DNA from 2 places in the Pseudoalteromonas sp. NEC-BIFX-2020_002 genome. Region 1 is predicted to be linked to the other one. Evidence: predicted binding sites of a transcription regulator. Region 1 holds the regulator's gene; the other holds the start of a gene.
What was found. Region 1 encodes FliA, which starts transcription of late flagellar genes. Its sites were predicted from a motif close to CTAAAGNTNNNNNNNNNNNNGCCGATA; they were not measured.
Positions count from the first base shown of each region.

Region 2: pomA (flagellar motor protein PomA) is a predicted target of FliA. The motif match lies at 3,395-3,421, and genes of this name have one in related genera.

Region 1 is NZ_JABEPJ010000003.1:84,607-91,232, reverse strand. Features, by position in the region: gene HJP15_RS04730 (protein-glutamate methylesterase/protein-glutamine glutaminase) at 1-59, opposite strand, end outside; gene HJP15_RS04725 (chemotaxis protein CheA) at 126-2,315, opposite strand; gene HJP15_RS04720 (protein phosphatase CheZ) at 2,330-3,094, opposite strand; gene cheY (chemotaxis response regulator CheY) at 3,112-3,495, opposite strand; gene HJP15_RS04710 (RNA polymerase sigma factor FliA) at 3,536-4,246, opposite strand; gene HJP15_RS04705 (MinD/ParA family ATP-binding protein) at 4,273-5,133, opposite strand; gene flhF (flagellar biosynthesis GTPase FlhF) at 5,126-6,604, opposite strand.
Region 2 is NZ_JABEPJ010000008.1:204,369-210,994, forward strand. Features, by position in the region: gene HJP15_RS11320 (ligand-binding sensor domain-containing diguanylate cyclase) at 1-6, shown strand, start outside; gene dxs (1-deoxy-D-xylulose-5-phosphate synthase) at 82-1,944, opposite strand; gene ispA ((2E,6E)-farnesyl diphosphate synthase) at 2,049-2,936, opposite strand; gene HJP15_RS11335 (exodeoxyribonuclease VII small subunit) at 2,940-3,182, opposite strand; gene pomA (flagellar motor protein PomA) at 3,485-4,252, shown strand; gene HJP15_RS11345 (flagellar motor protein MotB) at 4,255-5,175, shown strand; gene HJP15_RS11350 (hypothetical protein) at 5,330-5,818, shown strand; gene HJP15_RS11355 (DNA topoisomerase III) at 5,886-6,626, shown strand, end outside.

The DNA.
Region 1 (6,626 bases):
TCACTCACACGGCGACGAAAAAAACTAGAATCATCAACAACTAATACTTTAACTGCCATTGGTATTCTCTTGTTAAGTTTATCAACGGGAGTAATTTAGACTCCCGTATTAAGATAAATATATGGTTATCCTGCGTAATGCTTCAATAGATTAGGAACATCTAAAATCAAGGCGATACCACCGTCTGAGGTAATTGTTGCCCCAGCCATACCAGGTGTCCCTTGCAATAAAGCATCCAATGGCTTGATTACTACTTCTTCTTGGCCTATTAAAGAATCCACCACAAAACCAACTTGCTGAGTTCCGATTTGCACAATAACCACATGGCCTTGTGCTTTTCGTAATGATCTATCAGCCCCTTTGACCAACCAATGCTCTAAATAAAACAGCGGTATCGCTTTCTTACGAACGATAATAGTCAACTGACCATCAACCACATTCGTTTTAGTTAAATCCAAATGAAATATTTCATTTACACCGGCCAAAGGTAAAGCAAATGTTTGCTCACCAACTACCACCATTAATGTGGGTAGAATCGCTAAAGTTAACGGCACTTTGATTTCAAGTATAGTGCCAACACCTAATTCCGATTGGATATTAACGGAGCCATTAAGCTGCGTGATTTTGGTTTTCACCACATCCATTCCAACACCACGCCCTGATATATCTGAAATCTCTTCTTTGGTAGAAAAGCCTGGTGCAAAAATTAAGTTATAGGCTTCAGTATCAGATAATCGACTCGCTTGATCATGATCTAACACGCCTTTATTAATCGCGATCTTTTTAAGTTTCTCTGCATCCATTCCTGCGCCATCATCTTTGATGGTCAGTAAAATATGATCGCCTTCTTGAGAAGCTGAAAGTGTGACTGTACCTGTTCGAGATTTACCACTTGCTTCACGCACGTCTGGCATTTCAATCCCGTGGTCAACAGAGTTACGTACTAAATGCACTAATGGGTCAGCTAAAGCTTCAACTAGATTTTTATCTAGGTCAGTTTCTTCACCAACAAGTAATAAGTTTATATCTTTTTTCAAACTACGCGCTAAATCTCTTACAACTCGTGGGAAACGACCAAACACTTTCTTAATCGGCTGCATTCGGGTTTTCATTACGGCACCTTGTAAATCAGCCGTAACGACATCGAGATTAGAGATAGCTTTACCCATAGTTTCGCTATCAGTATTTGTTGCTAAGCTTACTAAACGATTACGAACCAATACTAATTCACCGACCATATTCATTATTTGGTCAAGGCGCTTAGTATCAACACGAACTGTTGTTTCTGCTTGCGTTGGTGCTGGTTTTTTAGCTACCGCAGCTGGTTTATCAGCAACTTTTGCAGGCTGACTCACTGGTGCTGGCTTAGAAACTGGTGCAGGAGCAGCAGCTTTAGGTGCTGCGGGTGCTACTTTTGGAGTAGCCGCTGCAATAGGTGCTTCTTCTGTCGCTTTTGGAGCACTGCCTTTACCATGTAATTCATCAAGTAATGCTTCAAATTCATCATCACTGATTTCATCATCGGTTTGACTTACCACGGGTTTATTTACCGGTGCTATTGGGTCTTTTGGTGCTTCAGGTTTGCTGACCGGAATATCATTACTAACAGCACCAAAACTACCTACACCATGTAATTCATCCAATAAATTATCAAACTCGTCATCGGTTATATCACTACTATTAGCACTACTTGCCGTCGTACTTGATATTATCGGACTTTGTCCTTTGCCATGAAGTTCATCAAGCAAATTTTCAAATTCATCTTCCGATATATCATCAATTTGTGTATCGGCTTGCGGGCTATCTACTTGTCCATCAAATAACAAATCAAATGCAAATGGATCGTCACCTGAAGCTGAAGCTGACTCATCATTTACTTCAGCTGGTGCTTCTGTAACTTCGATGGCGCTTTCTTCATCAGCTGTGGGCGGTTGCCCCAATCTATGCATTATCGCTAATAATTCAGGATCAGCAGGGGTCGGCTTTTCTCTACTTTGAATTGTAGCGAACATCTCATTTATAGTATCTAATGCTTGTAGGATAACATCCATCAGCTCAGAATTTACTTTTCGAACACCCTGGCGTAACAAATCAAAAACATTCTCTGCACCATGACAAGCATCAACTAACTCGGTCATGCTTAAAAAACCGGCGCCGCCTTTAACCGTATGAAATCCACGGAAAATTGCATTGAGCAACTCGGTATCATCAGGGTTATTTTCAAGTTCTACTAGCTGTTCTGATAAAAGCTCAAGAATTTCTCCAGCTTCAACTAGAAAATCTTGTAAAATATCTTCATCGACTTCAAAGCTCATGCAGTCTTCTCCTCTTAGAAACCCAAGCTTGATAACAAATCATCAACTTCATCTTGTCCTGAGACAACATCATCACGTGATTCTTTATCAATTATTGGCCCTTCAGGACCTGCAAGTGTATCTTCAGCAGGCGGTGTTTCAATGGCTTGTTGTTGTACTTTAGTGTCGCCATCATCATGGGTACCAAATGCAGTAAGCAAATGGATTAAGCTATCTTCAACTTCTCTTACAAGTTCAATAACACGGCGAATTACTTGCCCAGTTAAATCTTGATAATCTTGTGCCATCAATACATTGGTCATTAGACCTTGTAATTCATCAGTCTTAGAATGCGAGTTATTCATAAACTTATCTAAGCTATGGCAGAGCGTTTTAAACTCGCCCAATTCAATTTCACGGTTCATCAAACGATCCCATGTGGGTTTGATATGTGAAATTTCATCTGCTAGTTGCTGAGCTATAGGTAAACTAGCCTCTACCGCATCCATCGTTTTATTAGCAGCACTTTCTGTCATTTCCATAACATAATTGAGCCGCTGTTTAGCATCCGGTAAGGCTTCGGTGGTTAAATCAGCTAGACGTGTATCGAGTTCAAAATTTTTCAGCGCATCATGAAGTTGGCGAGTTAACTTACCAACTTCTGCAAAAAGTTCTGACTGCTCTTTTGACGCCGCATCTAGAATTAGTTGATCAGCTTTGTCTTGTTCACCGTTTTCTAAGTAAACCACAAGCTGACGGGCTTGCTCTAAACTGATCTGAGGCGCAGCAGGTGCTGACATAAGCCTCTCCTCTTTATTTAACCTAAACGCTCAAACACTTTTTCCAATTTGGTTTTTAGTGTTGCTGCAGTAAATGGTTTAACGATGTAGCCGTTAACGCCGGCTTGTGCAGCAGCTACAATTTGTTCTTTTTTAGCTTCTGCGGTTACCATTAACACTGGAATATGCTTAAGCGTATCATCCGCTCTGATTGCTCTTAGCAAATCAATACCTTGCATTCCAGGCATATTCCAGTCTGTCACAACAAAATCAAACTCTTGATTTTGCAGCATCGGCAAAGCTGTTGAGCCATCATCAGCTTCTTGCACATTAGTAAAACCTAAATCCCTTAACAGATTTTTGATAATACGTCTCATCGTCGAAAAGTCATCAACAACAAGAATTTTCATGTTTTTATCCAAAACATCCTCCGGTGAGGTCTGAACCTATATTTACTTACTACTAGTTTATCCAGTCATTGATTTTTGCTTTAAGCTTAATCATCGCCTGACCATGTATCTGACTCACACGCGATTCACTTACATCGAGTATGTGCCCAATTTCTTTTAAATTCATTTCATCATTGTAGTAAAGCGATAGCACTAAACCATCTCGTTCTGGTAAAGACTTTATTGCCTCTAGCAATGATTGATTAAACTTATCATTTTTAACATTATTAAAAGGCTTATCTAGTGCTAAATCATGTCCAACTGGTGTAATTACATCTTCATCAACACCAAGGTCTTCAATACCTAGTATTTTACTAGAATTCACATCATTAAGAATATGATGGTACTCATCTAGCGTAATATCAAGTTTTTCAGCAACTTCAATATCTTTTGGTTCACGATTAAGTCCACTTTCTAACTCTGATATCGCTTCTGCAACCATACGACTATTGCGATGCACCGATCTTGGAGCCCAATCACCACGCCTCATTTCATCAAGCATAGCACCACGAATACGAATACCTGCAAATGTTTCAAAACTGGCGCCTTTAGTGGCGTCAAAGTTTTTCGAGGCTTCAATTAAACCAATCATTCCTGATTGAATTAAATCATCCAACTGTACACTTGGTGGTAAACGAGCAATTAAATGGCACGCCACTTTTTTGACTAATGAAGCATGGCGCTCAACAATCACATTTAAGTTCTGTGTAGATTGATATCCCATCGCTTTATTCACCGATGCCGTCATAATTAGCCGTTTACTAATTTTTCTATGAAAAATTCTAAATGGCCAGATGGTTGATTAGGTATAGGCCATTTTACTGCTTTTGTCGCGAGTGTTTTAAATGCAATTGCAGCTGGTGAGCTAGGAAACAGCTCTACGATTACTTTTTGACGGCGCGTAGACTTTCGCATATTTTCATCATAAGGCACCGTTGCAACTAGTTCCATCGACACATCTAAAAAACGATCTGTGACTTTAGATAACTTTGCAAATAACTCATGACCTTCACGTATACTGCGTACCATATTAGCGACTATTTTGAACTTGTATACGCCGTGTTCACGACTTAATATTTTAATAAGCGCATAGGCATCAGTAATTGAAGTGGGCTCGTCACATACGACAACCATCACATCTTGTGCGGCGCGCGAAAAACTGAGCACCATATCTGAAATACCGGCTGCAGTATCAACAATTAATATATCAAATTCGGTATTTAGCTCACTAAAGGCACGAATAAGACCGGCATGCTCTGATGGCGATAATTCAACCATACTCTGCGAGCCGGAGGTAGCGGGGACTATTTTTATCCCTGCGGGGCCTTCAACTAAAATTTCATCGAGCTCACATTCACCCGACAATACGTGAGACAAGTTACGCTCAACACGTAATCCTAACATCACATCACAGTTTGCTAGGCCTAAATCGGCATCCAATACTAATACTCTGTTTCCGAGTTGACCCAAAGCAATCGCAGTATTAAGTGAAACGTTTGTTTTACCAACGCCTCCCTTACCACCAGTGACAGCGATAACCTTAACGCCGTTATTATTGTTTTGACTCATTTTACGCAGGCCACTTGCTTGATCTAATACTGTGTTAATCATACATCCCTACTGTGCTTGACGCTACTGCTTGACGTCGCGAATGTTGTGCTTTTGTTCTTTTTAAATACAATTGTTCAGCTTTTTTTACTAATTTCTCTGCATTAGCCACCCGGATGTCCTCAGGGACTCGCTGACCATTAGTAAGATACCCTATTGGGAGGCGATTTTGAATCGCTATACTAATTATCTCACCTAAACTTAGTGATTCATCTAATTTGGTGAAAATACAGCCACTTAATTGTACTTTTTTAAAGTGTCTTACGGTTTCTTGTAAAACGTTAATTTGCGCTGTTGCACTAAGCACCAAGTAATTGCGAATATCAACTCTTTGATTGCGCATTAAGGTGTTTAATTGCTCTGTTAAACGTAAATCACGCTGACTCATTCCCGCCGTATCTATTAATACTAGACGCTTATTTCGTAAATGGTATAAAACTTCAGCTAATTCATTAGCATCTTTAACTTGCTTAACACCACAGCCGATAATACGTCCGTATGTAGCTAATTGCTCATATGCACCAATACGGTATGTATCAGTTGTGATCAGTGCCACTTTATCAGCGCCATACTTTTGTGCACCCAACGCAGCAAGTTTTGCAACTGTCGTCGTCTTACCAACCCCTGTTGGACCTACTAATGCAAATACACCACCTTGATGTAATATTTCATTATTAGTTGTATGCATCTGATTTTCAATCATTTGCAATAAGGCTTGCCATGCTTGTTGACGTGACACATCGTCAGGAATAAAGCATGCCATTTGGTCTGCAACTTCACTATCAATCCCCATACCTATCAAGCGATCTATCATGCATGCTCTTGTTGGGTCACGACGAGCCATATCCTGCTGCATTAAACCTGATACTTGATGCTCTAACAACTGACGCATTGCGGCCATTTCATCACGCATTGCTGTTATCTCATCTGTTTTTGCGACCTCTTTAGTAGGCATTGAGGTATCTAGATCATCAAAATCACGGTCTAAGTCGTCATCAAAACCTAAGCTATGAGCTTGAGTTTGTGGGCGTGACACTGGCGCGGTATCTCGATGATAAAAATCTTGTTTAGGCTTTACTTCACTGTGTTGACGAGCACTGTGTTTTTGTTCTTGGTATTGGCTGCCTGTATCAAATCCAGATTGACTAAACATTGATGCAAGTTCAGGTGAGCGTGGACGTGGTGTTTGACGCTCTAACAATGCTTGCAAGCTATCTGCAACTTTTGCTTGTGGTTCAGGCTGAGAGCGCTGTGGTGCTGGCTTTACAAAGTTTGAATTTGTTTGTGCCTGCGCAATAGCTGGTTTTGCTTCAGGCGCTTTTGGGGCTGCTTTGTCATAATCAACAGCGGCAACGATTTCAACACCGTTCGCAAGTTTTTTATTTGACATAATAACCGCATCAACACCTAGTTCATCTTTTACTTCTTTAAGTGCCGTGCGCATATCTTTAGCAAAAAAACGTTTAATTTTCATAATTCAACCCCTTTAAAATCCG
Region 2 (6,626 bases), on a different contig from region 1:
CGATAAGGCAATTTAAAATATAAAAAAGGAGCCCTTAGGCTCCTTTTTTATTTCTGTGACATGAGGAGATTAATCAGGTAATTAATCAATAAACTGTTTAATTGCAGTGAGAATACCTTGCTCTCCTAGCCCCATTTCATCATGCATTTGCTCTTGTGTACCATGCTTGATGAATTCATCTGGAATACCTAAGTTTAAAATGTTAGCGGTTGCTTTCATAGCTGCTAAATATTCATTAACCGCAGAGCCAGCACCACCGACAATCGCATTATCTTCAAGTGTAACGATAACATCATGCTCTGCTAATAATGTGTCTATTAAGACGGTATCAAGCGGTTTAACAAAGCGCATGTCAACGAGACTAGCACCTAGTTCATCTGCGGCTAATTGTGCATTTTCAAGTAACGTACCAAAAGATAAAATTGCGATTTTAGTCCCTTGTTTAATGACTCGGCCTTTACCAATCTCAAGTTCACTCATTTGCTCACTGATCTCAGTCGTGCCAGCACTACCACGAGGATAACGAACCGCAACAGGGCTGTTACAACGATAGCCGGTATACAACATTTGACGGCACTCATTGGTGTCACTAGGTGTCATGATAATCATATTTGGAATGCAACGCATGAAACTTAAATCGTATGCGCCTTGGTGGGTTTCACCATCAGCGCCAACAATACCCGCACGGTCTATAGCAAATAGTACAGGGAGATTTTGCAACGCAACATCGTGAATGAGCTGATCATACGCACGCTGTAAAAAACTAGAGTAAATTGCAACAACCGGTTTCAGCCCTTCGCATGCAAAACCAGCCGCTAAAGTAACAGCGTGTTGTTCAGCAATGGCAACATCAAAATATTGTTCCGGATACTCTTTTGAAAATCGAACCATGCCTGAACCTTCACGCATGGCCGGGGTAATTGCCATCAACTTTTCATCTTGGCTTGCCATATCACATAGCCAATCGCCAAATACTTTAGAGAACGTGGCTGCGCTTGGTTTTGATTTTGGTAGGCTTGAAATAGCAGGGTCAAACTTAGGTACGCCATGATAGCCAATAGGATCAGCTTCAGCTGGTTTATAGCCTTTGCCTTTTTGAGTTTTAATATGCAGTAACTGCGGGCCTTTTAAATTACGCATGTTACGTAGTGTATCAACCAGCATATTCACATCATGGCCATCAATTGGGCCAATATAGTTTAAACCGAGTTCTTCAAAGAAAGTTCCCGGGATAACCATGCCTTTAAGATGCTCTTCCATTCGACTGGCTAATTCCTTCACTGGTGGCACACCAGATAAAAGTTTTTTACTACCTTCGCGAATATTTGTATAAAAACTGCCAGATAAAATCCGTGCAAAATGATTAGTTAGTGCGCCAACATTTTCCGAAATCGACATTTCGTTGTCATTCAAAATGATCAACATGTCAGATTTAACATCACCTAGGTGATTCATTGCTTCAAATGCCATACCCGCAGTAATTGCCCCATCGCCAATAACAGCGACGGTTTTACGGCCTTTCCCTTCTTTTTGAGCAGCAATCGCCATTCCTAATGCTGCTGAGATTGAAGTACTTGAGTGACCAACACTAAAAGTATCGTATCGGCTTTCTTCGCGAAAAGGAAAAGGGTGTAAGCCATCTTTTTGACGAATGGTATGCATTTGGTCACGCCGACCAGTTAAAATTTTGTGCGGGTAGGCTTGATGGCCTACATCCCAGACTAAACGATCATCAGGTGTGTTATAAACATAATGAAGTGCTACTGTAAGTTCTACAGTGCCTAAGCCTGACGCAAGGTGGCCACTGCTTTGCGAGACTGAATTAAGTAAATATTCACGCAACTCATTGCTAAATGCAGGTAATTTTTCTTGCGCTAAATCACGCAGTTGGGCTGGTTCATCAACCAAACCTAATAATGGATACTTGCTACTATCAAGTGTCATGATTTTTAATACATCCTTCGCTAACCAGAGGTCATTATAGCGCAATGTTACTCTGATTTTTTAGTTATTTTGTACGTCATTGTTTACTCATTGTTGAGCTATATTTAATAATCGCGTTCAACAATATATTTTGCCAAGTTTTCGAGCTCACGTGTATCAGCATCAATTTCAGCTAGCGCATTGAGTGCTTGATTGAGTAATGATTGTGCTTTTTCTTTTGCGCCATCTAAGCCCAATATTGCAGGGTAAGTTGCTTTATTTGCTGCGATATCAGAGCCTTGTGGTTTTCCGAGTGTGTATGTATCGCCTTCAACGTCTAGGATATCGTCTTGTACCTGAAAAGCCAACCCAATTGCATTTCCAAAAATTCTTAGCTGTTGTAGTGTACGCTCATTTGTATTTATAGAACACATGGCACCTAGCGCTATAGCGCAGTTTAATAATGCACCTGTTTTTAAATTATGCATGCGTTCGAGTTCAGATAAGCTAATCACTTTATCCGTAGCAGCAATATCTAACGCTTGCCCACCAACCATACCCTCAATTCCAGATGCTTTAGCCAATACGGCAATCATTTTTAATTGTTGCTGAGCAGACACTTTAAATTGATGATTGGCAATTAATTCAAATGCTAATGTTTGTAGTGCATCACCTGCTAATATAGCTTGTGCCTCACTATACATTATATGGCATGTTGGCCGACCACGGCGCAAGTCATCATCATCCATTGCAGGTAAATCATCATGTACAAGCGAATAACTATGAATACATTCTATGGCAGCTGCGAGAATATCAAGATCTTGTTTGTTTGCGCCTAGCATTTTCCCCGTGGCGTATACCAAAAATGGGCGTATACGTTTGCCACCATTTAAAACACCATAATGAGTTGCATTTTTAATGGTTTCGTCTGTATCTAGAGGCTGTTTAAAATACTGATTAAGGGTTGTTTCAACATCGTGTTGAGCCTGTTTTATTTGTTCTTTTAATGGCACCGATTAATCCAAATCATTATCAAAAGTTGTAAGCGCTGATTGGTTATTATTACCCATTAGAATAGCTACTTTTTGCTCTGCTTGTTGTAGTTTATTCGATGATGCCCCCGCTAGTGAAATCCCACGTTCAAACTGTTTTAATGACTGCTCAAGAGATAACTCTCCTTGCTCCATTTGTGTGACGATTAATGAAAGTTCTTCGAGTGCTTGCTCAAAACTGAGGTTTTCTGGTTTTTTAGTCGCCATACAGAATTTAACTTAGATGATAGAAATTTGAGGCCAATTTTAGGGGGAATGCTAAACTAGGTCAAAGACTGATGTGTTTTTTTTAATTAATAATTGGTTTTGCTCGTAAATACATTGGAGTATAAGAATAGGTTAATGCGAGATTTACTGTAATACTTAATTAAATTGAACAAAATACAGCTCGATATTCTTAATTTATTTATATGAAATGATTTAAGTATTTCAATAAATTGCCGATAAGCGCTTAATAATAAAAATTTGTTGTCAGTGGCAGCAATGTATCGATTCCTCTGGAGGGATAAGTGGATTTAGCAACCATAATAGGTATTCTCGGAGCTATTGGCTTAATTGTCATGTCCATGTTTATGAGTAGTAGCGGTGAAATGGCGATGTTTTACAATACACCGTCAGTGGTTATCGTATTTGGCGGTTCACTGTTTATTGTTTTATCTAACTTTACAATGTCTCAGTTTCTTGGAATAGGTAAAGTTGTAACCAAAGCATTCATGTTTAAGATTGAATCTCCTGAAGAACTTATTGAAAAAGCAGTTGAACTTGCTGATTCAGCACGTAAAGGAGGGTTCTTAGCGCTTGAAGAGGCTGAAATCCCTAACGGATTTATGCGCAAAGGTGTCGATATGCTTGTAGATGGCCACGATGCTGATGTTGTACGCGCTACATTACAAAAAGATATTTCTTTAACCCTTACTCGCCATGAAACGGGGGCCGGTTTATTTAAATCACTGGCTGATATAGGCCCTGCAATGGGTATGATTGGTACGCTCATTGGGTTAGTGGCAATGTTGTCAAACATGGATGATCCAAAAGCGATAGGACCTGCAATGGCGGTAGCGCTTTTGACCACATTATACGGCGCATTTTTAGCGAACGTTGTAGCAATTCCAATTCAAGTGAAATTAGAGCTGCGTAAAGAAGAAGAAGCAATGAACCAGCGTTTGATTCTAGATGCAGTTTTGGGTATTCAAGATGGCCAAAACCCAAAAGTAATAGAAGGTATTTTGAAAAACTACTTACCAGAGTCAAAACGTAAAGTGGATACTGAGGAGTAAGCATGTCTGATCAAGAGTGCAAATGCCCACCACCTGGTCTGCCCGCATGGATGGGAACCTTTGCTGATTTAATGTCATTGTTGATGTGCTTCTTTGTACTTTTGCTCGCGTTTTCAGAAATGGATGTCCTCAAGTTTAAGCAAATTGCGGGTTCGATGAAGTTTGCTTTTGGTGTTCAAAATAAAATAGAAGTTAAAGATATTCCAAAAGGAACGTCCGTGATTGCCATGGAGTTTACCCCCGGTAAACCTGAGCCAACACCTATAGAGACAATTCAGCAACAAACCGTCGAAATGACACAGCAAATGCTAGAGTTTCAAGCGGGCGATGAAAGCTCTGCAGGTGGTCGTCAAGAGCAGCGCGGCGATAAGCGTGGTGGTGAATCTCAAAGTACTGCACAAGAGCAGTCATCAGAGCAATCAACAGCGGCGGCTGATCAAGAACAAGTAAATGAACTCGTTAAAAAAATTGCTCAACAGTTGGAGCAGCAAATCATAGATGGTGCAATAGAGCTTGAATCACTTGGTCAGCAAATTATTATTCGGATCCGTGAAAATGGTTCATTTCCTTCAGGTAGCGCATTTTTACAACCTAAATTTAAACCAATTATTCGTGATATTGCGACGTTATTAAAAGATGTGCCAGGTGAAATTACAGTCTCTGGGCATACCGATGATTTTCAAGTTTCTAATGAGTTATATACCAATAATTGGGACTTGTCATCTAAGCGTGCTGTTGCCGTTGCCACAGAAATGCAAAAAGCACAAGGGTTTGATAAAACAAGAATGATGGTTGTTGGTCACGCAGAAACCCGCCCATTAGTGCCAAATGAAACGGATACTGATAGACGCCGTAATCGGCGTGTTGAGATTTCTATAATGCAAGGTAAAGCGAAAGAATCAGATCCAATAGAAGTTCGTTAATGATACTTGGCAAAGTACTTTTTTTAGCATAAAGTAAATTTTCCTTAACAAGTGTAACGGAGTGACTTATGAGAAAAATAGACAAGTATAGCTATATGCCAGGTAATGGCGGTGGCAATGACGATGATGATAAGAAACCAGATAAAAAATAGCTATGGCTGATTGGTTTTTGAAGTTTATTTTAATTTTGGAAAATAGCTGGGTGTTTATTTTAAGCCCAGCTATTTTTGTTTTCTATTTGCGTAAAGATTTTTTTGCACTTCGTTTTGTTTCGATAACCGCCGCTTTTTTTCTTTACGGTACGCTTATACACGATCCTTTAAAAAATTTAGATGACGGTATATATGTATATCGGTATGTCGTTTGGGCATTCAATGATCTAGCTTGGATGGCATTAATTGCATATCTAGCCATTAAAGATAAAGTGTATTTATGGCAAAGCATATTGGGGCAATTAGTGGTTTTAGGGGCCCCAATTTTACAGTTGTTTAGGCTGCTTGATCGCCACCTTTGGGATCTTTCATATAGTACTATGATGTATAAAACATTATTACCTATTATAAACATAGCTACGGTGGTTGTGTGTTATCTACCATTAATATATTTAGTTTTAAAAAAACGCGATATGACCTCACAGGCTTAATAATTCCCCATCTAATTTACCTGTGCTAAAATACTGTTTATATAAACAGTTGTTGTGGCGCGTTATTATGAAATTATACATTGCTGAAAAACCCTCACTTGGTCGTGCAATTGCCGATGCGTTGCCAAAACCCCATAAAAAACATGACGGCTATATTGAAGTTGCTAATGGTGATTGTGTTTCTTGGTGTATAGGCCATTTGCTAGAGCAAGCAGAACCAGATGATTATAACGAGCAGTATAAAAAATGGCGCTTTGATGATTTACCCATAGTCCCTGAACAATGGCAATTAAAAGCTAAACCAAAAACCCGCAAACAACTTACGATACTTAAAAAGTTAATCAAACAAGCTGAACAGCTTGTTCACGCTGGCGATCCGGACCGCGAAGGTCAGTTACTGGTGGATGAAGTAATCGAACAAGTAAAATTATCACAAACTAAAAAGCAGAGTATTCAACGCTTATTGATTAGTGATTTGAATGTGAGCGCAGTTAAAAAATCATTGCAAAATGTGCGCTCAAATCGAGATTTTATTCCGTTAAGTGTGTCTGCTTTAGCCCGCTCTCGAGCAGATTGGCTGTTCGGTATGAACTTAACGCGTGCCTATACACTTGCAGGTCAAAAAGCAGGGTTTGGTAATGTATTATCGGTAGGTAGAGTACAAACGCCTATTTTAGGTTTAGTGGTAAATCGCGATAATGAAATAGCTAACTTTATAGCGAAGCCATTTTATGAAGTATTTGCCCATCTAAGCACAGAAAATAAAGAGATATTTTCTGCAAAGTGGCAACCAAGTAAAGCCTGTGAA